3 regions of the Dactylosporangium salmoneum genome follow, and region 2 is predicted to be linked to each of the others. Evidence: riboswitches for the same ligand, from Rfam matches in the RefSeq annotation. Region 2 holds a riboswitch; each other region holds the start of a gene.
What was found. A riboswitch is a leader RNA that binds a small molecule or an ion and turns the genes downstream of it on or off. The one in region 2 is predicted to bind glycine.
Positions count from the first base shown of each region.

Region 1: another riboswitch for glycine. It lies ahead of gcvP (aminomethyl-transferring glycine dehydrogenase); the one in region 2 lies ahead of ABD352_RS12700 (hypothetical protein).
Region 3: another riboswitch for glycine. It lies ahead of gcvH (glycine cleavage system protein GcvH); the one in region 2 lies ahead of ABD352_RS12700 (hypothetical protein).

Region 1 covers NZ_BAAARV010000023.1:169,881-177,383, reverse strand. The annotation lists gene ABD352_RS14630 (YdgH/BhsA/McbA family protein) at 1-240, shown strand, start outside; gene ABD352_RS14625 (class I SAM-dependent methyltransferase) at 203-988, opposite strand; gene ABD352_RS14620 (AAA family ATPase) at 985-1,524, opposite strand; gene ABD352_RS14615 (nucleotidyltransferase domain-containing protein) at 1,691-2,425, opposite strand; partial or broken gene ABD352_RS14610 (nucleotidyltransferase domain-containing protein) at 2,534-3,196, opposite strand; glycine riboswitch at 3,230-3,326, shown strand; gene gcvP (aminomethyl-transferring glycine dehydrogenase) at 3,402-6,227, shown strand; gene ABD352_RS14600 (DUF5999 family protein) at 6,255-6,464, opposite strand; gene ABD352_RS14595 (chorismate-binding protein) at 6,598-7,503, shown strand, end outside.
Region 2 covers NZ_BAAARV010000021.1:102,295-109,797, forward strand. The annotation lists gene ABD352_RS12670 (Prokaryotic metallothionein) at 197-457, shown strand; gene ABD352_RS12675 (wax ester/triacylglycerol synthase family O-acyltransferase) at 651-2,153, opposite strand; gene ABD352_RS12680 (hypothetical protein) at 2,306-2,515, shown strand; gene ABD352_RS12685 (hypothetical protein) at 2,515-2,781, shown strand; gene ABD352_RS12690 (polysaccharide deacetylase family protein) at 2,778-3,527, shown strand; gene ABD352_RS12695 (FtsX-like permease family protein) at 3,700-4,380, opposite strand; glycine riboswitch at 5,144-5,241, shown strand; glycine riboswitch at 5,243-5,336, shown strand; gene ABD352_RS12700 (hypothetical protein) at 5,389-5,637, shown strand; gene gcvT (glycine cleavage system aminomethyltransferase GcvT) at 5,736-6,830, shown strand; gene gcvH (glycine cleavage system protein GcvH) at 6,875-7,249, shown strand; gene glyA (serine hydroxymethyltransferase) at 7,253-7,503, shown strand, end outside.
Region 3 covers NZ_BAAARV010000016.1:392,711-400,213, reverse strand. The annotation lists gene ABD352_RS09420 (ROK family transcriptional regulator) at 1-282, shown strand, start outside; gene ABD352_RS09415 (MMPL family transporter) at 426-2,561, opposite strand; gene ABD352_RS09410 (L-serine ammonia-lyase) at 2,640-4,007, opposite strand; gene gcvH (glycine cleavage system protein GcvH) at 4,004-4,369, opposite strand; glycine riboswitch at 4,402-4,520, opposite strand; glycine riboswitch at 4,521-4,611, opposite strand; gene ABD352_RS09400 (AbfB domain-containing protein) at 4,683-5,855, opposite strand; gene ABD352_RS09395 (M4 family metallopeptidase) at 6,053-7,503, shown strand, end outside.

The DNA of each region.
Region 1 (7,503 bases), on a different contig from region 2:
AAGTCCTCGGTGGACATCTCGAAGTTCCCGCCGCAGGCCCGGGCGGTCGCACAGGCCCTGAAGACCTACGGCGCCATCCTGGCGGACAACGGCTCGCCCTGGTACTTCTCCGGGACCCAGGACGACAAGTGGAGCAACGACCAGCTGAACTCGCTGAAGTCGTTGAAGGGTTCCGACTTCGAGGCGGTCGACTCCTCCCTGCTCATGATCGACCCGAACTCGGCCCGCTGCCGCCCGTGACCCGTTCATGAAGCAGGGCGATCGTGAAGTCGGCGCCCTGCGGGTGGTACCCGTGGTCCAGGACCCACCTCGGCGTGACCGCGGCGGCGAAGCGGGCCAGCGTCGACGGGTCGGCGTAGAGCTCGTCGGCGGCCTTGGCGTGTTCGGAGCGCTCGGCGCTGAGGAAGTTGGCGGCGACGGCCCGGGAAGAAATGTCGTACGCCTGTTCTAAAATCTGGAGGTAGTAGAGGGGGTCGGACGGGTCCTCGAACTGGAAGATGCCGCTGGCGAAGACGTAGTCGTAGGTGCCCTCGGGGGCTCGGCCCTCCGGGAGCAGCGAGACGTCGGGGGCGCCGCGGGAGCTGGCCAGCTCGACCATTCGGGGGTCCAGGTCGACGCCGGTGTACTGCAGGGGGAGGTTCGTATCGCGCAGGAAGAAGTAGAGGTCGGCGGGGCCGCAGCCCCAGTCCAGGACGGAGCCGCCCCGGTAGCCGGAGGTGCGCAGCAGGGCCTCGAAGCGGACGCGCTGGAGGTCGGCGCTGCCCCAGCCGGCGATCCGCCAGGCGCGGCCGGCTCCGCCTGAGTCGGCGGTCGGCGGGACCGTCGCTTCGGGCGGGGCGGCGGCCTCGTCCGGTGGGGCGGTGGCTTCGTCCGGCGGGGCAGTGGCTTCGTCCGGTGGGGCGGTGGCTTCGTCCAGTGGGGCGGCGGCGAACAGGGCGGTGTGGAAGGCGGCGATGGCCTCGTAGCGGGAGGGGTGGTCGGCGGTCATACGGCGGCCTCCGTCCAGGCTCGGGCGAGGATCTCGTCGACGGTCTCGCGGGGGGACTGGGTCGACGTGTCCAACCAGAGGCCGATCCGCGGGGTTTCGGTGCGCAGGGAAGTGTCCAAGGCGTTCACGGTCCAGGTCGAGTAGGCGGTCTTCCCGCGCGCCGCCTCCCGGGCTGCGACCGCGGACGGGGAGGGGGCGAGGACCACGGTCAGAAGGGGGCGGTTGCGGATCGAGGCGATGGTTTCGGGCAGATACGGGCCGAGGATGACGTCCTGGGCGACCACCGTGAAGCCGGACTCGAAGTAGGCGTCGGCCGTCTGGGCGGTCAGGCGGTGCCGGAGCCGGAGCTGGGCGACGGCCTCGTCCGACGGCGGCGGGGTCATGTCGGCGCGGCCGTTCACCACCATGCGTCGGAACGCGTCGCCGCGGAGGTGGACGGACCTGGGCAGGCGCTCCGCCAGGGCCTGGGCGACCGTCGACTTGCCGGCCGCCTGGATGCCAGTGATGAGGACGATCGCGGGGACTTCGCCGAGCATGGTCAGCCTCCGTGACGGGTGCGGGCCCGGGTGGCGGGCATGGTCACCCTGGTGCCGGGTCTGGCTACCCGGTCGCAGGGCGTTACCCGGCTGCCGGGCGCGGCTATCCGGCGGCTGGGCACAGCTGGCCGGGTGCCGGGTGTGGCTAGGCGGGTGCTGGGCACGGTTATCGGCCCAGCCGGGTGCGGATCAGCAGGGCGTTCAGGGCTTCCGTTGCCGAGGGGGCCGGGGGGAGCTTCGAGGCGTCCCGGGCGGCCTCCAGGGTGGCGGTCAGCCGCTCCACGTCGGCGGACAAGGTGCCGGCGGGCACCAGGTCCGGGGTCAGGCGGTCGTGCTCGCCGGACTTCTTGGCCTCGATCAGGGCGGGGACGTACGGGAGGGTGTTGAGCACGCGCAGGTCGGCCTCCACCTCGCCGGTGCGCATCAGGTGGATGCCGGTGTGCAGGACCCGGAGCGTGTAGAGGGCTGGCTTCAGCTCACCCGTCTGCTGGTACAGCTGCCACTGGCCGGCGGCGAAGCCCAGGTAGTGGCGGGCGTGCTCCGGGGTCAGGCAGGCGGGGGCTAGGGACTTCAGCTCCTCGTGCAGGGCAGAGGTGCGCACCACCAGGGGAGACAGGAGCTGCTCCAGGACGTAGCCGTTGGGCTTGAGCAGCAGGCGCACGAACTTGGCCAGCTCCTGGCTGACGACGTCGAGTTCCATGCCCTCGCGCACGCCGCCGGACTGGACCGTCTCCGGGCCCACGGTCAGGCCCACGACCTCGTCCAGCGGGAGGATGTGGCACGCGCGCAGGTCCAGGTCGGAGTCGACGGAGGCGAAGCCGTACAGGTGGGCGCCGCTCACCGTGGCGAACACCAGCGGGTAGGGGTGGGGGTCGGCGACCTCGCCCGCCCAGGCCGGGATGTCCGCCCGGAGCGGGGGCGGTGCCGGCGTGGGGGCCGGCGCGTGCGTTGCGGGCGTGGGGGCCGGCGCGTGCGTTGCGGGCGTGGGGGCCGGCGCGTGCGTTGCGGGCGACGACGAGCGGAGGTCCATCAGGAAGCGCTCGACGGCGCCGCGGTCGGGCTCGTCCGGGAGCCGGGTCTCGGACTCGGCGCGCTCCAGGTCGGCCGACAGCGACGCGGCCAGGGACTGGAACTCGTCCCACGACAGGTCGCCCCGGCGGATGGCGAGGAGCTCGTCGCGGTGGGTGGAGACGTCGACCAGGACCTCGCCGGTGCGCAGGACGTGGGCGCCGGCGCGCAGCAGGCGGGCCATGTGCATCGCCTGCTTCCAGCGGATCTCGCCGGTCTTGGCGCGGGTCGAGGTGAGCTTGGCCAGCTGGTCGCGGGCGTAGTCGCCGTAGGTGCGGGCGGCGCGGCGGGACAGGAACGCGGGACGCAGGTCCAGCAGGGCCCGGCCGGCGTCGGTCAGGCGCTCGACCAGCGGCGAGGAGAGGCACTCCCAGACGGTGGGGTTGGCGGCCAGGGCGAGCGTGCAGGCCCGCTCGACCTCCCACGAGAACTCCTCCGGCCGCGGGCCCTCGACGTGCGTCGGGGGCTTGTCCAGGCGCCAGAACTCCGGCGTGGGCGCCTGGAAGACGCCGCGGCGGTCCGTGTCGGACGCCGGGCCGGCCAGGCCGTAGGCGCGAGAGCCGACGATCGCTGTGTAAATGGTGTGTGACGCCACGATGGTCAAGTCCTGCACAGGAGGTAGGGTAGGCAAGCCGGCAATACCCGCGCGGGAGAGATCGCCATCGGCAATACGGCGACGCCGAAGGGGCAAATCCTCCCCGGAACCTCTCAGGCAGAAGGACCGCGACGGGTTGGCACCTCTGGAGTCTGCGACAGAGGGGGAGGAGCGCACATACGCCCCTGTCCCCGGACATCCAGAGAGTGTGGCTATGACCAGTTTCGCCGCGCGGCACATCGGCCCTTCCGCCGACGAGCAGGCCCGCATGCTCAAGACCGTCGGGTACGAGTCGGTCGAGGACCTGATGACCGCCGCCATCCCCGGCTCGATCCGCTGGCACGAGGCGCTCGAGCTGCCGCCCGCCGCTTCGGAGGCCGAGGTGCTGGCCGAGCTGCGCGGGCTGGCCGCGGCGAACCGGACGCTGGTGTCGATGATCGGCCTCGGGTACTACGGCACGCACACGCCGCCGGTGATCCTGCGCAACGTGCTCGAGGACCCGTCGTGGTACACCGCGTACACGCCGTACCAGCCGGAGATCTCCCAGGGCCGGCTCGAGGCGCTGCTGAACTTCCAGACCGTCGTGGCCGACCTGACCGGGCTGCCGGTCGCCGGGGCGTCGCTGCTGGACGAGGCCACCGCGGCGGCCGAGGCGATGACGCTCGCCCGGCGCTCCTCGAAGGTCAAGTCCGAGGTGTACGTCGTGGACGCCGACGTGCTGCCGCAGACCCTCGCCGTGATCCAGACCCGGGCAGAGCCGCTCGGCATCGAGGTGCGCGTGCTCGACCTGGCCGTGGAGGAGCTGCCGGAGGCGTTCTTCGGGCTGCACCTGCAGTACCCGGGGGCCTCGGGCGCGGTCCGCGACCACGAGGCGCTGGTCGCGCAGGCCCACGAGCGGGGCGCGATCGTCACCGTGGCGGCCGACCTGCTGGCGCTGTGCGTGCTGCGCGAGCCCGGCGCGATCGGGGCCGACGTCGCCGTCGGCAGCGCCCAGCGCTTCGGCGTGCCGATGGGCTTCGGCGGGCCGCACGCCGGGTACATCTCGGTCCGCCAGGGCCTCGAGCGCACCCTGCCCGGGCGGCTCGTCGGCGTGTCCAAGGACGCCGGCGGCGCGCCCGCCTACCGGCTCGCGCTGCAGACCCGCGAGCAGCACATCCGGCGGGAGAAGGCGACCAGCAACATCTGCACCGCGCAGGTGCTGCTCGCCGTGACCGCGAGCATGTACGCGGTCTACCACGGGCCGGACGGGCTGCGCGCGATCGCCGCCCGCACCCACGACATGGCCGTCCGGCTCGCCGCCGGCCTGCGCGCGGGCGGGGTCGGCACCGAGCACCAGGCGTTCTTCGACACCGTGACCGCGGTCGTGCCGGGGCAGGCCGGGCAGGTCGTCGAGGCGGCGGCCGAGCGCGGGGTGAACCTGCGCCGCATCGACGCCGACCGGGTCGGCATCGCCTGCGACGAGACCACCACCTACAGCCACCTGCGCGACGTGCTGGCCGCGTTCGGGCTGGCCCACGTCGACGTGACCGCGCTGGACACGACCGGCGGGGTGCCGGCCGAGCTGCGGCGGGCGTCGGAGTACCTGACCCACCCGGTGTTCTCGAGCCACCGGTCGGAGACGGCGATGCTGCGGTACCTCCGCAAGCTCTCCGACAAGGACTACGCGCTCGACCGGGGCATGATCCCGCTCGGCTCCTGCACGATGAAGCTCAACGCCACCACCGAGATGGAGCCGATCACCTGGCCCGAGTTCGCGAACATGCACCCGTTCGCGCCGGCGTCGCAGACCTCGGGGTACCTCCGCCTGATCGGCGACCTCGAGCGCTGGCTGGCCGAGGTGACCGGCTACGACGCCGTCAGCCTGCAGCCCAACGCGGGATCGCAGGGCGAGCTGGCCGGGCTGCTGGCCATCCGGGCGTACCACCTGGCCCGCGGCGACGCGGTCCGGGACATGTGCCTCATCCCGTCGAGCGCGCACGGCACCAACGCGGCCAGCGCCGTCATGGCCGGCATGCGGGTCGCGGTGGTGGCCTGCGACGAGCTCGGCAACGTCGACCTGGCCGACCTGGACAAGAAGATCGAGCAGCACCGCGAGCGGCTGGCGGCGATCATGGTGACGTACCCGTCGACGCACGGCGTCTACGAGACCGCCATCGCCGACCTGTGCGCGAAGGTGCACGAGGCCGGCGGGCAGGTGTACGTCGACGGCGCCAACCTCAACGCGCTGCTCGGCTACGCCAAGCCCGGCAAGTTCGGCGCCGACGTGTCACACCTGAACCTGCACAAGACCTTCTGCATCCCGCACGGCGGCGGCGGGCCCGGCGTGGGGCCGGTGGCGGTGCGCGCGCACCTGGCGAAGTACCTGCCCTCGCACCCGTTCCTGGACGCCGAGGCGCCCGTCGGCCCGGTGTCGGCGGCCCCGTTCGGCTCGGCCGGCATCCTGCCGATCCCGTGGGCGTACCTGCGGCTCATGGGCCCCGACGGGCTGAGCAAGGCGACGGCGACGGCGGTGCTGGCGGCCAACTACGTCGCGGCCCGGCTGCGCGAGCACTACCCGGTGCTCTACAGCGGCGCCGAGCACCTGGTCGCGCACGAGTGCATCCTCGACCTGCGCGGGATCACCAAGGCCAGCGGCGTGACGGTGGCGGATGTGGCCAAGCGGCTGATCGACTACGGCTTCCACGCCCCGACGATGTCGTTCCCGGTGGCCGGCACGCTCATGGTGGAGCCGACCGAGAGCGAGGACCTGGGCGAGCTGGACCGCTTCTGCGACGCGATGATCGCGATCAAGGGGGAGATCGACCGGGTGGCGGCGGGCGAGTGGCCCGCCGGCGACAACCCGCTCGCGAACGCGCCGCACACCGCGGCCGTCGTGTCGGCCGACGAGTGGGAGCACGCCTACCCACGGTCGGTGGCGGCGTACCCGAGCGCGGCCGCCCGCGAGGCGAAGTACTGGCCGCCGGTGCGCAGGATCGACGACAGCTACGGCGACCGGAACCTCGTCTGCGCGTGCCCGCCGGCCTCTGCGTACGAAGAGTGACGGCGGGGTAGCTACAGAACGTTACGGCTAGGCCGCGCCAACCAGGCTGTGCGGGGCCGGACCGCGATGCGGCGCAATCACGCTGCAATCGGGCAGAAGCTCACCGGTGTCCTCAAAGACGATCACACCGTTGCACAGCAGGCTCCACCCTTGCTCGGGGTGGCTCGCCGAGATCCGCGCGGCCTCGTGGTCGACGTCGTCGGCGCTGGGACAGGGGGGCTGGTGCTGGCAGAGCATCGGGGGTCTCCGATTTGAGAGGTTCAGTTGAGGCCTGTGTGGTTCTTCACATGACCAGTGATGCACGCTACTACGGCCAACGACACTATTCCGAACATGTGACGACACAACTTGGGGATAATCCACCCTTCGTATGAGCACACTAGGGCCGGTTGTCGGGTACGAGCCCGGGACTGTGGATCTTCACTCTCCCGGGTTACCCGCCGCGTGCCGGGGGCGAATTTGGGAGCGCTCCCGGCTCGAATGGTACGCCCGCGGCGGTGGAGACCCACTTCAATTACTTTCCGATTTCGCGGCGTCGCACGGCGTACCCCTGGAGGACATTTCGGGGTCACCCAGTGTTATTGGTTCGTCGACGTGTGGCATCGCAGTTCTGCTTTCCCCACCCTCCGTGATCCCCTCGCCGGCCCCTGCCGTCCCCGACCTCGTGGCCATCGCGTTCGAACATGCCCCGGGACACCGCCCCTCGCGCATCCCCGGCCCCGGGTTCACTGTCGGAAACTGGACACCGAGCTGGAGGCCGTCCGAGCACGCCGCGGCGGTCGAGGAGGTGCGCTCGGCGATCTCCCGCGGCGACGTGTACGTCGTGAACCTCGTCGGTCACACCAGCGCACCGTTCGCCGGCGACCCGGCGCCCGCCCTCGCCCGCGTGGCCGCCCTGCCCGGCGCCCGCTACGGCGGCGTCCTGCGCGGCGAGGCCTGGTGGCTGGCCACCGCCTCCCCGGAGACCCTCGTGGAAGTTTCCGGCGGCCGGGCCGTCACCCGCCCGATCAAGGGCACCCGCCCCGCCACCGCGGCCGGCCGCGCCGACCTGCTCGGCTCGGCCAAGGAGCGGGCCGAGCACGTGATGATCGTCGACCTGGAGCGCAACGACCTCGCCCGGGTCGCCGCCGTCGGCTCGGTGCAGGTCGAGGAGCTCTTCGCCATCCGCCGCTGGTCCGGCCTGTGGCAGGCCGAGTCCACGGTGAGCGCCCGCCTCGCGCCCGGCGTCGGCCTGGCCGACCTGCTCCGCGCCGTCTGGCCGGGCGGCTCGGTCACC
Region 2 (7,503 bases):
CGGCGTCGTGCCGGTCCCGCGCCACCTCGAGTTCGGCGGCCGAGTCGGAGCCGTCCGCGCCTCGTTTGCCGGGGCGGTTCCGTACGGACCATCGCCCGCGCTTGCCGCGAATTTCACCCGCCTCACCGTCTCGCTTGTCGGGGGCATTTTCGCCGTTTCGATTGCCGCTGTCGTACCTGGGCGGCAGGCTGCGACCATGGCAGTTTGCGAAGTCTGTGGCAACGACTACTACATGACCTTCCAGGTGCAGGCGGCCGACGGTGCCGTGCACACCTTCGACTCCTTTGAGTGCGCGGTCCACCAGCTCGCTCCGGTTTGCGGCAACTGCGGCTGCAGGGTCGTCGGCCATGGCGCCGAGGTCTCGGGCCGCTTCTATTGCGGCGCGCATTGCGCACGCACAGCAGACGAGCGAGACGGTTCCCAAATCCGCGACGCAGTGGGCGCCCACGCCAGCTGAGGCTGATCCATCCTGGTTGAGGTTGGCGCTGGTCGATCTGCCGATTGCGAGTCGCGGTGCTGACGATCTGAGGCCGGCGGCCGCGACTCGGCCGGAGCGTGCGGTTCCTCCGGCCCAGCGCCGGGCAAAGTCGTCGTGGCATTCGCGACCAAGCCTGCAAGCTGGCTGTAGTAGACCCGGCGGCACGCGTGCATCAGCCCACCGCCGCGGCGGATGCCGGGCTGATCGAATCGGTCAGGGCCGCCAGTGCGGTTGGGATGGCGTCGGCGAGGCGGTCGAGGTCCGGCACGGCGTGGTGGTCGGCGTGTAGTCCGATGTGGACCGATGCTCGGTAGGTCGACAGTGCGATGCCGAGTGTCTGGCCGTGGGCCAGGGGCGCGATGGGGTAGACGTGTTGGAGCGGGGCTCCTGCGAGTGTCAACGGTCGTGAGGGGATCGGGACGTTCGTGATCATCGTGTCGAACAGCAGCGGGCCTGCTCGGCGCAGCAGCGGGATGGTGAGATGCTGCGCCGGGGCCGGGATCCGCTCGGCGAGTACAGGGAATGCGCCTGGGCCGCGGGCGAATCCTGCGGCCTTGTTGCGATCCATCGCGGCGCGGACGTGGTGCAGCATGGCGATCGGGTCCTCGTGTTGGATGGGGAGATCGCACAGGTATCCGGACAGGACGTTGTGACGTTGGGACTGGGTGGTGCGGCTGCGTCGGCTGACGGGGATGAACGCACGGAGGGTGAGGTCCTTTGGGCGCTGGTCGTTGGCGAGACGCCAGCGCCGTAGAGCGCCGGTGATGACTGCGAGTAGGACGTCGTGGTCGGTGCCGCCGCATCGTTGGCGCACCTGTTTGACGTCTTGGGCGTCGAGCCGGACGAGGGCGAGACGCCGCGCCGTAGCTGGTGGTTGTTTGGCGGTGGCGGTGCGTGCGGAGTTGCCGGGGGCGGACGGTAGCAGCGCGGCGAGGCGCACGTGCGTTAGGACGGACGCGGCGATGCTCGCCGTGCTGGCGGCCACGCTGAGTGCGTGAGGAAGCTCCATCGCGCTGCGGGCGAGGGCCGCGATGCCGTGTGCCGGCCGAGGCGGCCGGGCGTCGGTCGAGTCGGGGCCGCGGTCGGTGAATCCGTCGAACAGGCGAAGGCCGAGCTCGACTGTGCGCAGTCCATCGGCCATGGCGTGGTGCAGCTTGATCAGCAGCGCGAATCGGCGGTCGGGCAGACCGGTCATCAGGTGGATCTGCCACAAGGGGCGGCTCAGGTCGAGGGGTCCGGCTATCAGTTTGCCGACGAGCATGGTCAGTGCGTCCTTGCCACGCTGCAGCCTGTGGAGGTGAACGTGTCGGGACAGGTCGAACGTTGTGTCGGGTGTCCATGCCGCGCCGCCGGGCGGCAACCAGGTGGTGCGTACGCGCTGGCGCAGCGCCGGTATTCGTGCGATGCGCTCGCCGAGTACCGCGAGGAGCCGGGCGGGTGGAATCCGTTGCCGTGGCTGGAAGGTGACCAGTGCGCCCAGGTGCATTGGCGCCTGCGGGGACTCCAGACGTAGAAAGGCAGTATCGAGGGGGCTCAACCGCTCGTGGTCCACCGACAGCACTCTCCATGCGATGTTCACCGGGTGCGGCGCCTCCACCAGGCAGGCATGACGCGCGCTGCTCATCAATGCTTGCGATTTCTTGCGCCCCATTCGACGCGGGTATACGAATGTCACCCTTGTTAACGCCTCGAACCACCCGGGGTGAGAACGGCCATAGCAAGGGCTGGTGTCGCGACATCCTCGAGACGGGCGCTGAACACTGCGGTGGCCCGACTACCCGACGTTCAGATCGTCGCGCCGCTTGACGCCTGGGCTGGGCGGGGGACGTGGCCGACGACGTGCCCGCCGATCGCGGTGGTCGATATGAACGCGCGGCGGGCCGGGCGGCGAACCGCTCGGCGCCGGTGACCGCGCATCGCCTGGCGAACCTTGGCGCCATCGTCGGTCCGCAGCGTCACGTCCGCTGCGAGCAGCTGCTGATCGGGGCGGGATCATCGGCGTCGGTCGCTCGATCGGGTGACTGTGGCCTGCGCTGATGGCGCTCATCCTGGATGCCGGAACGGCGGGCAGGGAGGGCAGAGTCATGACGGGTGCAGGTGTGATCTTCAAGCGGTGCAGGTGCCGCAACGCCAGCGGCATGCGGCTGGAGAAGACCTGTCCACGACTGACCGATCGCAACCACGGCAACCGGTACTTCCACTGCTCCGCCACCAACCTGCTCGGCTACTCCGAACGTGTCGCTCAGCTCGCGGGCGTGACGGCAGCGCCCGCGGCGCGGCCGGACGCGGCGGTGCCGGTGTGAACGAGCCTCGCCGGACGGTGGACGCTGCGCTGTGCGCCGCTGCGGGTGGCGCGCTGGTGGTGGCGGCGTACGCCGGGCCGGCGCTGACCGCGATCACCCCGCTGGGCCGACTGCTGTGGCCGGGGGTGTCCGGGGTCGGCGCCCCGCAGCATGTCGCCCTCACCTTCGACGACGGCCCGGACCGCCGCTCGACCCCCGTATTCCTGGATCTTCTCGACCGGTTCCGGGTACGGGCCACCTTCTTCCTGCTCGGCAGCATGCTCGCCCGCAACCCCGGCCTGGGCAAGGATCTCCTCGCCGCCGGGCACGAGATCGGTCTGCACGGCTTCGAGCATGAGGTGTTGCTGCGCCGGACGCCGGCAGCCACACACGACGACCTGACCCGCGGGTTCAACCTCATCGCCGAGGTGTGTGGCCAGCCACCACGGTGGTACCGGCCCCCGTACGGCGTCTTGACCACGCCAGCGCTGGTGACCGCACACAAGCTGGGCATGACCCCCGTGTTGTGGACCGCGTGGGGCCGGGACTGGACCCGGTACGCCACCCCCACCTCGGTGCTGAGAACCGTGACCGCAAGCCTTCGCGGCGGCGGCACGATCCTGCTGCACGATTCGGACAGCGCCGCGTTCCCCGGCTGCTGGAAAGCCACTCTCGGCGCGCTGCCCGTGCTGATCCACGCCACCCGCCGGCGAGGCTTGACGATCGGGCCCCTGCGGGAGCATCAGCTCGCGACCCGGGCCAGATGATCCCGGCGTGGGACCAGGACATCGGGGCCCCGTGGCGTTGCCAGGCTGACCCCTTGAGGTGCGCCACGGTACCGGCAACCGCGGCACTGCCCAGGGCCTGTCTCTGACGGCGATCGACCGGCGTGCCAGGACTGATCCGTCCGGATCCGCACCACGCGGCATGTCTGGTTGCTCACAGGTCGCGCAGGCGGGAAGCGTCGACGTGGCCCGTCCAGCGGGCGGAGGCCGCGGTTGCCAGGGCAGCGGTGCCGAGGACGGCGGCGAGGACCGTGATGACGAACGTCCAGGGGATGAAGGGGTACGGCGGCGGCGGGTCGAAGATGCCGTTGAGGACCTTGATGAGTTCGAAGGCGATCAGAGTACCCATGGCGAGTCCGCCGGCCACGCCCGCGATCACCAGGGCACCTGCTTCGGTCCAGAGGAACCCGGCGCGTTGCCGGGCATTGGCTCCCAGGACGGCCAGGGCGACCATGGAACGGCGGCGTTGCACGGCGCCGACGATGAGGATGAGTCCGGCGCTGGCGGTGGCCAGAGCAGCCCGAACGCGAGGGTCAGCGCAAATCCTCGCCGGGGTGGTAGCGGCCGGCGGCGCGGGCACCGTTCTGGCCGCCATGAGCCACGGCATCCCCATGTTGCTGCACCCAAAGGCGCCGACAAACCGATGAACGCCCAGCGGGTCGCCGCCGCCGGCGCCGGCATCGTCATCGACGACCCCGCCGAGGCCGGCGCAGCGGTCCGCACTCTGCTTACCTGCCCCACGTACCGAAACAGCGCGCAATGCGTCGGCGACCAGATCCGCCGCGCCCCGGACGCCGGGGGTCTGGTCCGCGCTCCGCAACCGGCTCTCGTCCACGCCACCGTTGCACAGGGCAGCTGCGGACATGTGGTGCCGGATGCGACCAGGAGGCGCTAGCCAAGATCTCCGAACCCCCAGCGCGTTCTCTTGACGTCGTTCGTCGAGTTCCGCGAAGGGTCTCGGGTGTGTGCAGCGGATCCCCGAGCGGCATCTTGCGCCACTACGCCACCGCCTGCCTAACCCTCGCCGCGACCTCGATTCCCGACACCACTCGGCTTGCCCCGCACGCCTACCCGGGCCTGCCGAGTCGACACCATCCTGACCCACCTCGGCGTGTCCGCCCTGGCCAGCCGGCGCCGGGCACTGCTCGACGCGCTCGTCACCGCAGCCGCGTTCCGCCGTCGGCTCATCATCGGCGGCGGGCAGCAGGCTGCTGTTCTGGTCCAGGCTGTCACAGCTGCACGACGTGGTTGGCACTGCTCCACCCGGACACCGCGCGGAGCAGTTAACGGTGTTCTGTCCAGCCGTCGGCACCCTGTCACCCCGGTCGACCCGCACCCGACAGGGCAGCGGGATGCGTATCCGTCCGCCTCTCGGCACGCTAACCTGTCGCTCAGCATTGACGTCAGCTCGGCACCAGAAGGCCGCAAGGCAGCACGGTCGGCGGATGCCTGGCAGCCGGCGGCGATATCCATCAAGATTCAACGGCCGGACATGCGTCAGCAGCGGGGCTGGACACTTGGCAGCTGGTACCGGCCGCTCCTTGACGCCCTTCATGGTGATCCTTTAGGTTCTTTTCGACAATTTCATACACGCCACTTGAACCGAAGCGGGAGAGCCCGCGCCTCACGATGGGCGCGGCGCCGAAGGAGCAACTCTCCCCAGAATCTCTCAGGTATCGATGACCGTTTCGGTGAGGCGGACTCTGGAAAGCAGGACGTTGTCCTGCACCCACGGTGCAAGCCGCCACATCGGGCGGCGAAGCTCTCAGGTCCAATGACAGAGCGGGGAGGTCACCCACCTGGTTCGCGATCGAAGCGGACCTCGACAAGGGAGCCTCCCGACATGCCCGATGCATTGAGCTCATCGGACCGCGCGACCCGGTCCATCATCCGCGCAGGCGACCTGCGCGCAACGTGCGACGTGCACTCCAATCGCCCGGCCGCGATCATGCCGCCGCCCGCACATTTGCCGCATCCGGATCCCGAGCGCCGCGCGGGCGTGGGCCCGGTGAGCGCCGCGCCGTCCGGCAGCGCGGGAATCCTTACGATCAGCCGCTTTCGAGACACCAAGCGGTGTACTTCGTCGGCGTGACCGGCGACAAGTACTGGCCCCCGTGGCCGGGATCGACCAGCCGTACTCCTGCCCGCAGCCTGACGCCTTCGCGTCCTGACTCAAGGACCCGCATACCGATGCTGACACCGTTGCACGAGATTCACCTCGCCCTGGGCGCAGTCATGACCGATTTCGCCGGGTGGGCCATGCCGCTGCGGTACGGCAGCGAAATCGCCGAGCACCGGGCGGTCCGTACCGCTGCCGGGCTCTTCGACCTCAGCCACATGGGCGAGATCGAGGTGGTCGGGCCGCAGGCCGGACGGGTGCTCGACCACGCGCTCGTCGGTGACGTCAGCGCCATCCCGGTCAGCAGGGCGAAGTACACGATGATCTGCCGCCAGGACGGGGGAATTCTCGACGACCTCATCGTGTACCGGCTCACCGACGACCGTTTTCTCGTGGTCGCCAACGCCGCCAACACCGGCGTCGTCCTCGACGCGCTGCGCGCCCGCGTGGGCGGCTTGCGGGCGCAGATCCGGGACCGCTGCGCGGACTGGGCGCTGCTGGCTGTGCAAGGCCCGCGCGCCGCCGCCATCCTCGCCGACCTGACCGACGCGGGCCTTGACGATGTGCGGTACTACGCCATCCGTGCGGCGACCGTGGCCGGGGCCGAGGTACTGCTGGCCCGGACCGGCTACACCGGCGAGGACGGGTTCGAGATCTTCGCCGCGCCCGCGGACGCGGCCCGGATCTGGCAGGCGTGTCTGGCTGCCGGATCCGAGCGCGGGCTGGTCCCGGCCGGGCTCTCCTGCCGGGACACGCTGCGGCTGGAAGCCGGGATGCCGCTGTACGGGCACGAGCTGAGCGTGGACGTCACCCCGTACGAGGCCGGGCTCGGCCGCGTCGTGAAGCTGGACAAGGCCGACGACTTCATCGGCCGCGCCGCACTCGCCGACCGCGCGGCGGCCGGGGTCCGCCGCCGGCTGGTCGGACTGGTGCCCGACGGGCGGCGGTCACCACGCGCCGGCTACGCGGTCCTCGACCCGCAGACGGGCGACCGAGTCGGCGAGGTCACCAGCGGCGCGCCGTCGCCGACCCTCGGGCATCCCGTCGCCATGGCCTACGTCGACGCCGCGCTCGCCGCTGCGGGCACCACCGTGTCGGTGGACGTCCGTGGCACGCGGGAACCGGCTCGCGTCACCGAACTGCCCTTCTACCGCCGCGGCCGCTGACCGCGCCCACCGCGCCGACCCAATACAGCCTGAGGAGAACCTCCATGAACATTCCGGCCCACCTGAGCTATACCGCTGACCACGAGTGGTGCAGCGTCGACGGTGAGATCGCCACCGTCGGCATCACGGCCTTCGCCGCCGAAGCTCTCGGCGACATCGTCTACCTCGAACTGCCCGAGGTCGGCGCCGAGCTGACCGCGGGGCAGGCGTGCGGCGAGATCGAATCGACAAAGTCCGTGAGCGAGCTGTACACCCCGGTGACCGGCGAGGTGCTCCAGGTCAACGATGCCTTGTCCGCAGAACCCGGCCTGGTCAACACGGACCCGTACGGCGAAGGGTGGCTGTTCCGGGCGCGGTTCCGGCAGACCGTGGAACTGCTCGACGCGGAAGCGTACGCCGCGCGGATCGAAGCGAGCTGACCGGTGCCTGACGTGATGAACCTGCTCAACCAGGACCTGGCGCAGGTCGACCCGGACATCGCGGCCGCACTGGAGGCGGAGCGGCGTCGCCAGGAGAGCACCCTGGAGATGATCGCGTCGGAGAACTTCGCCCCGCTGTCGGTGCTGCAGGCGCAGGGATCGGTCGCCACGAACAAGTACGCCGAGGGCTACCCCGGCCGCCGCTACTACGCCGGCTGCGAACACGTGGACGTGGTGGAATCGCTGGCGATCGA
Region 3 (7,503 bases), on a different contig from region 2:
ATCGGCAGGGCCGCCGAGTACCTCGCGACGGTGGCCGTGAACGTGGTGAACATCGTCGATGTCGAGCTGATCATTCTGGGCGGGCACGGGATCCGGCACGTGGAGCCGTACTTCCGGGAGGCGGTGGTGCGGGCGCTGGGGGAGCGGGCCATCGCCCGGCGGATCCGGCAGGTCGACGTGGCGCTGTCGCCGCTCGGCGACGACGCGGCGGTGGTGGGCGGCGCGACGCTGGTGCTGCACTCGACGTTCTCGCCGCAGGTCTCGTCGCTGCTGGCCGGCTGAGGCCGTCGTCAGGGTCAGCCACCACAGGCCGAAGCCCAGGATCAGCACCAGCCAGATCCCGCAGCGCCAGTCCTCGACGCCGGCGGCCGCGTTGACCAGCTGGCCGACCGCGTCGCCGCCGGGCGGTGGCCATGATCGATGCATCAATCGATCGCTATCGGCTCCAGGGGGTGCGCCGCCGCGGGCTCGTCCAGCACCTGTTCGCGCAGGCCGATGCGGGCGTGCAGGCGGCGGAGCGGGCCGGGCGCCCACCAGTTCCAGCGGCCCAGCAGCGTCATCGTGGCCGGCACGAGCAGGCAGCGCACCACCGTCGCGTCGATCACCACGGCGGTGAGCAGCCCGACCCCGACCTGCTCGATCGTGCCCAGGTCGGCGGCGGCGAAGCAGCCGAACACCACGACCATCAGCAGGGCGGCCGACGTGATGATCCGGCCGGTGTGCTGCAGGCCGCGGCGCACGGCGGCGTCGGTGTCGTCGCCGCGCTCGACGTACTCCTTGATCCGCCCGAGCAGGAAGACCTCGTAGTCCATGGAGAGCCCGAACGCGAAGGCGAACACGATGACCGTCACGAACGGGTCCAGCCCGCCGACGGTGAGCGTGTGCAGGACCCCGGATCCCCAGCCGTGCTCGAACACGGCCACCATCACGCCGAACGTGGCGCCGAGGGAGACCACGTTGGCCAGAATGGCCTTCACGGGTACGACGAGCGAGCCCGTCATCGCGAACAGCAGCAGCACCATCGCCACCAGCGTGACCGTCACGGCCGCCGGCAGGTCGTCGGTGATCAGCCCGACCAGGTCGATGAGCGTGGCGGCGTCGCCGACCACCCACGACTGCACCCCGGCCGGCCGGTCGGCTCGCAGCCGGTGGACGAGGCCCTGCGCCGCGTCGTCCTGCGGCCCGCCGCGCAGCACCAGGTCGACGGTGGCCACGCCCGGCCCGGCCGGCTTGGCCGGCTGCAGGCCCGCCACCGCCGGGTCCTTGGCCCAGCGCGCCGCGTAGCCGTCCAGGCCGGCCGCGTCGGTGCGGGCCACGACGGTGACCACCGGCCGGTACGCCCGCCCGAAGCGGGCCGCCAGCTCGTCGGCGACCCGGGCCGCCTCGACGCTGCGCGGCACACCCTCCAGACGTGGCAGCTTGATCGTGGCGCCCAGCAGCGGCGAGCCGGCCGCCAGCAGCAGCGCGGCGGTGCCCACGGCGATGAGCAGCGGGCGCTTCTGCACGTGTTGTGAGAGCGCGGCGAAGAAGCCGCGATCGCTGCTGACGCTCCGTCTCGATGGGCGGATCCGCTTGTGCAGCAGGCCGATCAGCGCGCCGGTGAAGGTGAGCGCGGCCAGCATGGCCACGACGGCGATCGACACGCCGCCGGCGCCGAGCGCGCCGAGCTGGTGGACGGAGAACATCATCAGGCCGGACAGGGCGGCGGCCACGGTCAGCGCGCTGAAGAAGATCGTGCGGCCGGCGGTGGCCCAGGCGCGGCCGACCGCCTCCTCGGGTGCGAAGCCGGCGGCGACCTCCTCGCGGTAGCGGGCCACGAGCAGCAGGCCGTAGTCGATGGACAGGCCGAGGCCGAGCAGCGTCACGACGGTGACCACGTTCTGGTCCAGGTCGGTGACCCTCGAGAACACCCACAGCAGGGGCATGGCCGCGGCCACCGAGACGACCGCGGCGAGCACCGGCAGGCCGGCCGCGACCAGGCCGCCGAAGACGAAGACGAGCACGATCAGGGTGAGCGGCAGGGAGATCAGCTCGGCCCGGCCGAGGTCGCCCTTCTGGGCCGCGCGGACCTCGGCGTTGAGGGCCGGGTTGCCGCCGACCTGCGCGCCCGGGATGGCGTGCAGGCGGGTCCGCAGCTCGCCGACGGCCTTGTCCCGCTCCGGCTTCTCCAGGTTGCCCAGCGTGACGACGATGAGCAGCCCGTGGTGGTCGGTGGCGATGTAGGCGGGGGCCTGCGCGGCGGGCACCGAGTAGGGGGTGGCGACCTGGCGCACGCCGGCGACCTGCGCGAGGTCGCCGGCCGCCGCCGTGATCGTGGCGCGGACCGCGGCGGCGTCCGGGTCGACGTTGTCGACGAGGCCGATGACGGTACCGCTGGAGTCGTTGCCGCTCGCGACGGCGTCCAGCCCGTCGATGGCCTCGACGTGCTTGGGGTTGCTGGCGTCCGCGATCGCGCCGAACACCGGGCCGAACGTCAGGGCGCCGAGCGCGACGACGACGACCCAGATGCCGACGACCGTCCATCGGTGCCGGAAGCAGAACCGGCCAAGGTTGGCGACCACGGGGCGATCGTAGCTTTCGGTTTTCTGTCGTACCCCGCGGCTACGCTCGCCTCGTTGACAACTGGACAGTGATCTTTCTCAGCACTCGATGACGGTGACCGCCAGGCCCCCGCGGGCCGTCTCCTTGTATTTGACGGACATGTCGCGGCCGGTCTCGCGCATGGTCTTGACCGCCTTGTCCAGGGTGACGTGATGGGCGCCGTCGCCGTTGAGGGCCAGGCGGGCGGCGTTGATGGCCTTGACGCTGGCGATGGCGTTGCGCTCGATGCAGGGGATCTGGACCAGGCCGCCGACCGGGTCGCAGGTGAGCCCCAGATTGTGTTCCAGGCCGATCTCGGCCGCGTTCTCCACCTGGGCCGGGGTGCCGCCCAGGACCTCGCACAGGCCGGCCGCCGCCATGGCGCACGCCGAGCCCACCTCGCCCTGGCACCCGACCTCGGCGCCCGAGATCGAGGCGTTGCCCTTGATGATCAGGCCGACCGCGGCGGCGGTCAGCAGGAAGCGGACCACGCCGTCGTCGTCGGCGCCCGGGACGAAGCGCGCGTAGTAGTGCAGCACGGCGGGGATGATGCCGGCGGCGCCGTTCGTGGGGGCGGTGACGACCCGGCCGCCGGAGGCGTTCTCCTCGTTGACGGCGAGGGCGTAGAGGTTGACCCAGTCCAGGACGTGCAGCGGGTCGGCGGCGCCCCGGGTCCCGGACAGGTCCGCGTAGAGGGCCGGGGCGCGGCGGCGGACCTTGAGGCCGCCCGGGAGGACGCCGTCCGGGCGGGTGCAGCCGCGGGTGACGCACTCCTGCATGACCGACCAGATGTGCAGCAGGTCGGCCCGGATCGCCGGCTCGGGGCGCCAGGCCTGCTCGTTGGCCAGCATGACGTCGCTGATGCGCAGGCCCTCGGCGGTGGCGTGGGCGAGCAGCTCGGCGCCGGTGGTGAAGGGGAACTTCACCGGGTCCTCGGTCGGGGTGGGGGCGCCGCCGGGGCCGATGACGAACCCGCCGCCGACGGAGAAGTAGGTGCGCTCGGCCACGGGGGAGCCGTCCGCCGCCCAGGCGTGGAAGCGCATGCCGTTGGGGTGCTCCGGGAGGCTGCGGCGGCGGTGCAGGACCAGATCGGCGTCGACGTCGAAGGCTATCGCGTGGGCGCCGCCGAGCAGGTCGAGCCGGGCCGTCTCGCGGACCGCGCGGACCCGGCCCGGTGCCGCGTCGGTGTCCACTGTGGAGGGATCGGCGCCCTCCAGGCCGAGGATCACCGCGGGGGCGGAGCCGTGGCCGTGGCCCGTGGCGCCCAGCGAGCCGAAGAGCTCGGCCTTGATCCGGGCCACCCGAGGGAGCAGGCCGTCGTCCTGCAGGCGGGTGACGAAGCGCCGGGCCGCGCGCATCGGGCCGACGGTGTGGGAGGAGGACGGGCCGATGCCGACGGAGTACAGGTCGAACGCGCTGAGCGTCATCGCTGCGACCCGATCAGCGCCGCGTAGGCCTCGGCGTCGAGGAGGTCGGCCCCGCCGGTGACGCGGATGCGGAAGAGCCAGTTGGCGTACGGGTCCTCGTTGATCAGCGCCGGGTCGGCGGCGACGGCCGGGTTGACCTCCTCGACCACGCCGTCGGCGGGGGCCAGCAGGTCGCTCACGGACTTGGTGGACTCGACCTCGCCGCACGGCTCGCCGGCCCGCACTTCGCGGCCGGGCTCGGGCAGGTCGATGTAGACGATGTCGCCGAGGGCGTCGGCGGCGAAGCGGGTGATCCCGACGGTGCTGAGATCCCCGATCCATTCGTGGTCGCGGGTGTACTGCAGGTGCGATGGCACGGTCACGAGAGGCTCCCCTGGTCGATGACGGTTGGGTGCCTCCCCGCTCTGTCATCGAATGCCTGAGAGCTTCACCGGCCGGGCCCGGCCTCGGGCGAGGCGGGCGGCGGTTTGCACCGTGGGCGCGGGACGCGGCGTCCCGGCTTTTCAGAGTTGCCTGGCCGTGGCGGTACGTGGGCCTGAGAGATTCCCGGGGAGAGTTGCTCCTTCGGCGCCCCAGCGGGTGGGGACTCTCCCGCCGCGGTTCGTTCGGCGCGATGTGGAGTTGTCGCCGCGACCGTACGGCGGCGCCGCGGGGCGGGTCAAGTCCTTACGCTCGCTAGGCCCAGGGGGACGTGACCGCCCAGGTGATGTCGGGGACCAGGCTGTTGGCGTTGTCCTGGGCCGCCGTGCCGCCGGGGGTGGCCAGCCACAGCTCGGAGTTGATGTGGCGCAGGTAGGAGCCGGAGAAGTTCCAGGAGGCCAGGCGCACGCCGCCGGGGGCGGTGCGGGCGCACCAGGTGGCGTCGGCGTGCATGAGCGCGGTGCCGTCGTCGGCGCTGATCTTCACGCGGCCGTTCTGGTGGCGCAGGTAGTACGTCGGGTAGTTGCGCGACTGGAGGCTGTAGCAGCCGCCGGCCAGGCCGGGCACGACCCGCCAGGTGGCGTCCTGCTTGAGCAGCGCGTCGCTGGCCGCGGTGACCACCTCGGTATAGCCCAGGCCGTTCTGGTGGCGGGCGTAGCGGGTGGTGCAGCAGGCGGTGGTGGCGCGCAGCGAGACGTTGGTGTCGACCGGCAGCGTGGTCGCGGCGCCGTCGTCGCCGGCCGAGCCGGGCACCGACGCCAGGGCGGAGGCCCAGCGGGCGGCCATCTTGTCGTAGCCGGCCCGGGTCGGGTGCACGCCGTCGGCGAGGTCGGCGGTGCTCAGCGCGGCGTGCATGTCGACGAAGTGCACCCGGGCGCCCTTGCCCGCGACGATGCCGGGGATGGTGGCGTTGAAGGCGTTGGCGGCGCTCTCCCGGGCCGGGTCGGCCAGCGGGATGATCGAGGCGACGAAGACGTCGGCGCCTGGGGCGGCCGCCCGCACGTGGTCGATGAGGCCGGAGAGGCGCGACGGGGCGCCGGCGAGGTCGTAGTTCTGCACCACGTCGTTGGTGCCGAGGTGGATGAGCACGCTGCGCGGGGCGGTGGCGGAGACCCAGGCGGTGGCGTTGGCGTCGACCTGGTCGATGCGCCAGCCGGGGTGGCCCTCGTGGTCGTGGTCGGGCAGGTCGGCCGGGCCGTTGAACTGCGAGCCGACGAAGTCCACGGGGTGCCCGGCGGCGGCCAGGGCCCGCCACAGGTTGATCCGGTAGCCGCCGGGCACGTTGAACCCGTCGGTGATCGAGTCGCCCAGCGGCAGGATGCGCACCCCGCCGTTGGACTCGGCGTGGGCCGGGGCGGGCGTCGCGACGAGCGCCGCGGCGGTGGCGGCCGCCGCGGCGAGCAGGGCGACGAGACGACGGGCTCGCATCGCTGATGCCTCCGGGTTCGTGATCGATCGCGGTGGTTCCCGAACGTACGCGTTGATTTCGAACCTGTAAATGGTTCGATTTTGTGTGATCTTGGAATTGAAGGCATTGACACGGGTCTTGACGACCAGGCTGTGACACATCAGAGTTAACTGCCGTTACTGCTTCTGAAACACTCTCACCCCCAAGGAGCAAAGCAGTGCGACGCAGAACCCTGCTCGCGGCGTTGACGGTGGTGACCGCCGGCGCCGCCACCGTGACGCTGGCGGTCATGCCCGACGCGAGCGCCCAGTCCGGACGGCCGCCCGCCCAGGCCGTCACCGCCACCCCGGCCGCCCTCGCGGCCGCCTCCGCCGACAAGGTCGCCACCAGTGGCGCCGACGCGCTCGCCAAGGGCCCCGACGACGCCTTCGTGCGCCGCTCGGTCGTCGGCGGGTCCGGCGGCTTCCAGTACGTGACCTACGACCGCACCTACCGCGGCCTGCCGGTCGTCGGCGGCGACGCGGTCGTCGTCACCGACTCGGCCGGCCGGGTGCGCGACACCCTCGCCGCCGACCACGGGCGGGTCGCCCTGCGCGACCTGACCCCGAAGATCACCGCCGACCAGGCCGCCGCGACCGCCCGCGCCCGGCTGGACAGCGTGCAGGCCGGCGGTCAGCCGCAGCTCGTCGTGCACGCGCTGACCGCCACGCCGCGGCTGGCGTGGGAGGTGCTGCTCAGCGGCGTCAGCGAGGGGCGGCCGAGCCGCCTGCACGTGTACGTCGACGCGCAGTCCGGCGCCGTGCTCTCCACCCGCGACGACGTCGTCTACGAGGCGGCCCGCGGCTACTACAACGGCTCGATCCAGATCGACACCACGAGCGGGCAGCTGCGCGACCCGAACCGCCCGGGGCTGTCCTGCGGCAACAACAGCACGCACCAGATCTACACCAACGGCGGCACGGGGACGGGCACCGACCTGCAGACCGCCTGCGTCGACGCCTACTACGCCGTCGAGCGCGAGTGGGACATGCTGCGCAACTGGCTCGGCCGCAACGGGATCGACGGCAGCGGGCGGGCCTTCCCGCTGTACGTCGGGCTGAGCGACGTCAACGCGTACTGGGACGGCTCGTCCGGCACCTTCGGCCACAACCAGGCCGGCAACCAGCAGGCGACCAACCTCGACGTCGTGGGCCACGAGATGGGCCACGCCATCGACCAGTACACCGGCGCCGGCACCGCGGCCGAGAACGGGCTCGGCGAGGGCACCGGCGACATCTTCGGGGCGCTGACCGAGTGGTACGCCAACAACCCCAACGACCCGCCGGACTACACCGTCGGCGAGGAGGTCAACCTGGTGGGCACCGGGCCGATCCGGTACATGTACCGGCCCTCGACCAACGGCGACCCCGACTGCTACTCCTCGGCCATCCCGCGCACCGAGGTGCACAGCGCCGCCGGCCCGCTCAACCACTGGTTCTACCTGGTCGCCGAGGGCACCAACCCGACCGACGGGCAGCCGACCAGCCCCACCTGCAACGGCACGACCGTCCCCGGGGTGGGCATCCAGAAGGCCGGGCAGATCTTCCTGGGCGCGATGAACATGAAGACGTCCGGCTGGTCCTACGCGAAGTACCGCGGGGCGACCCTGCGCGCCGCCGTCAACCTCTT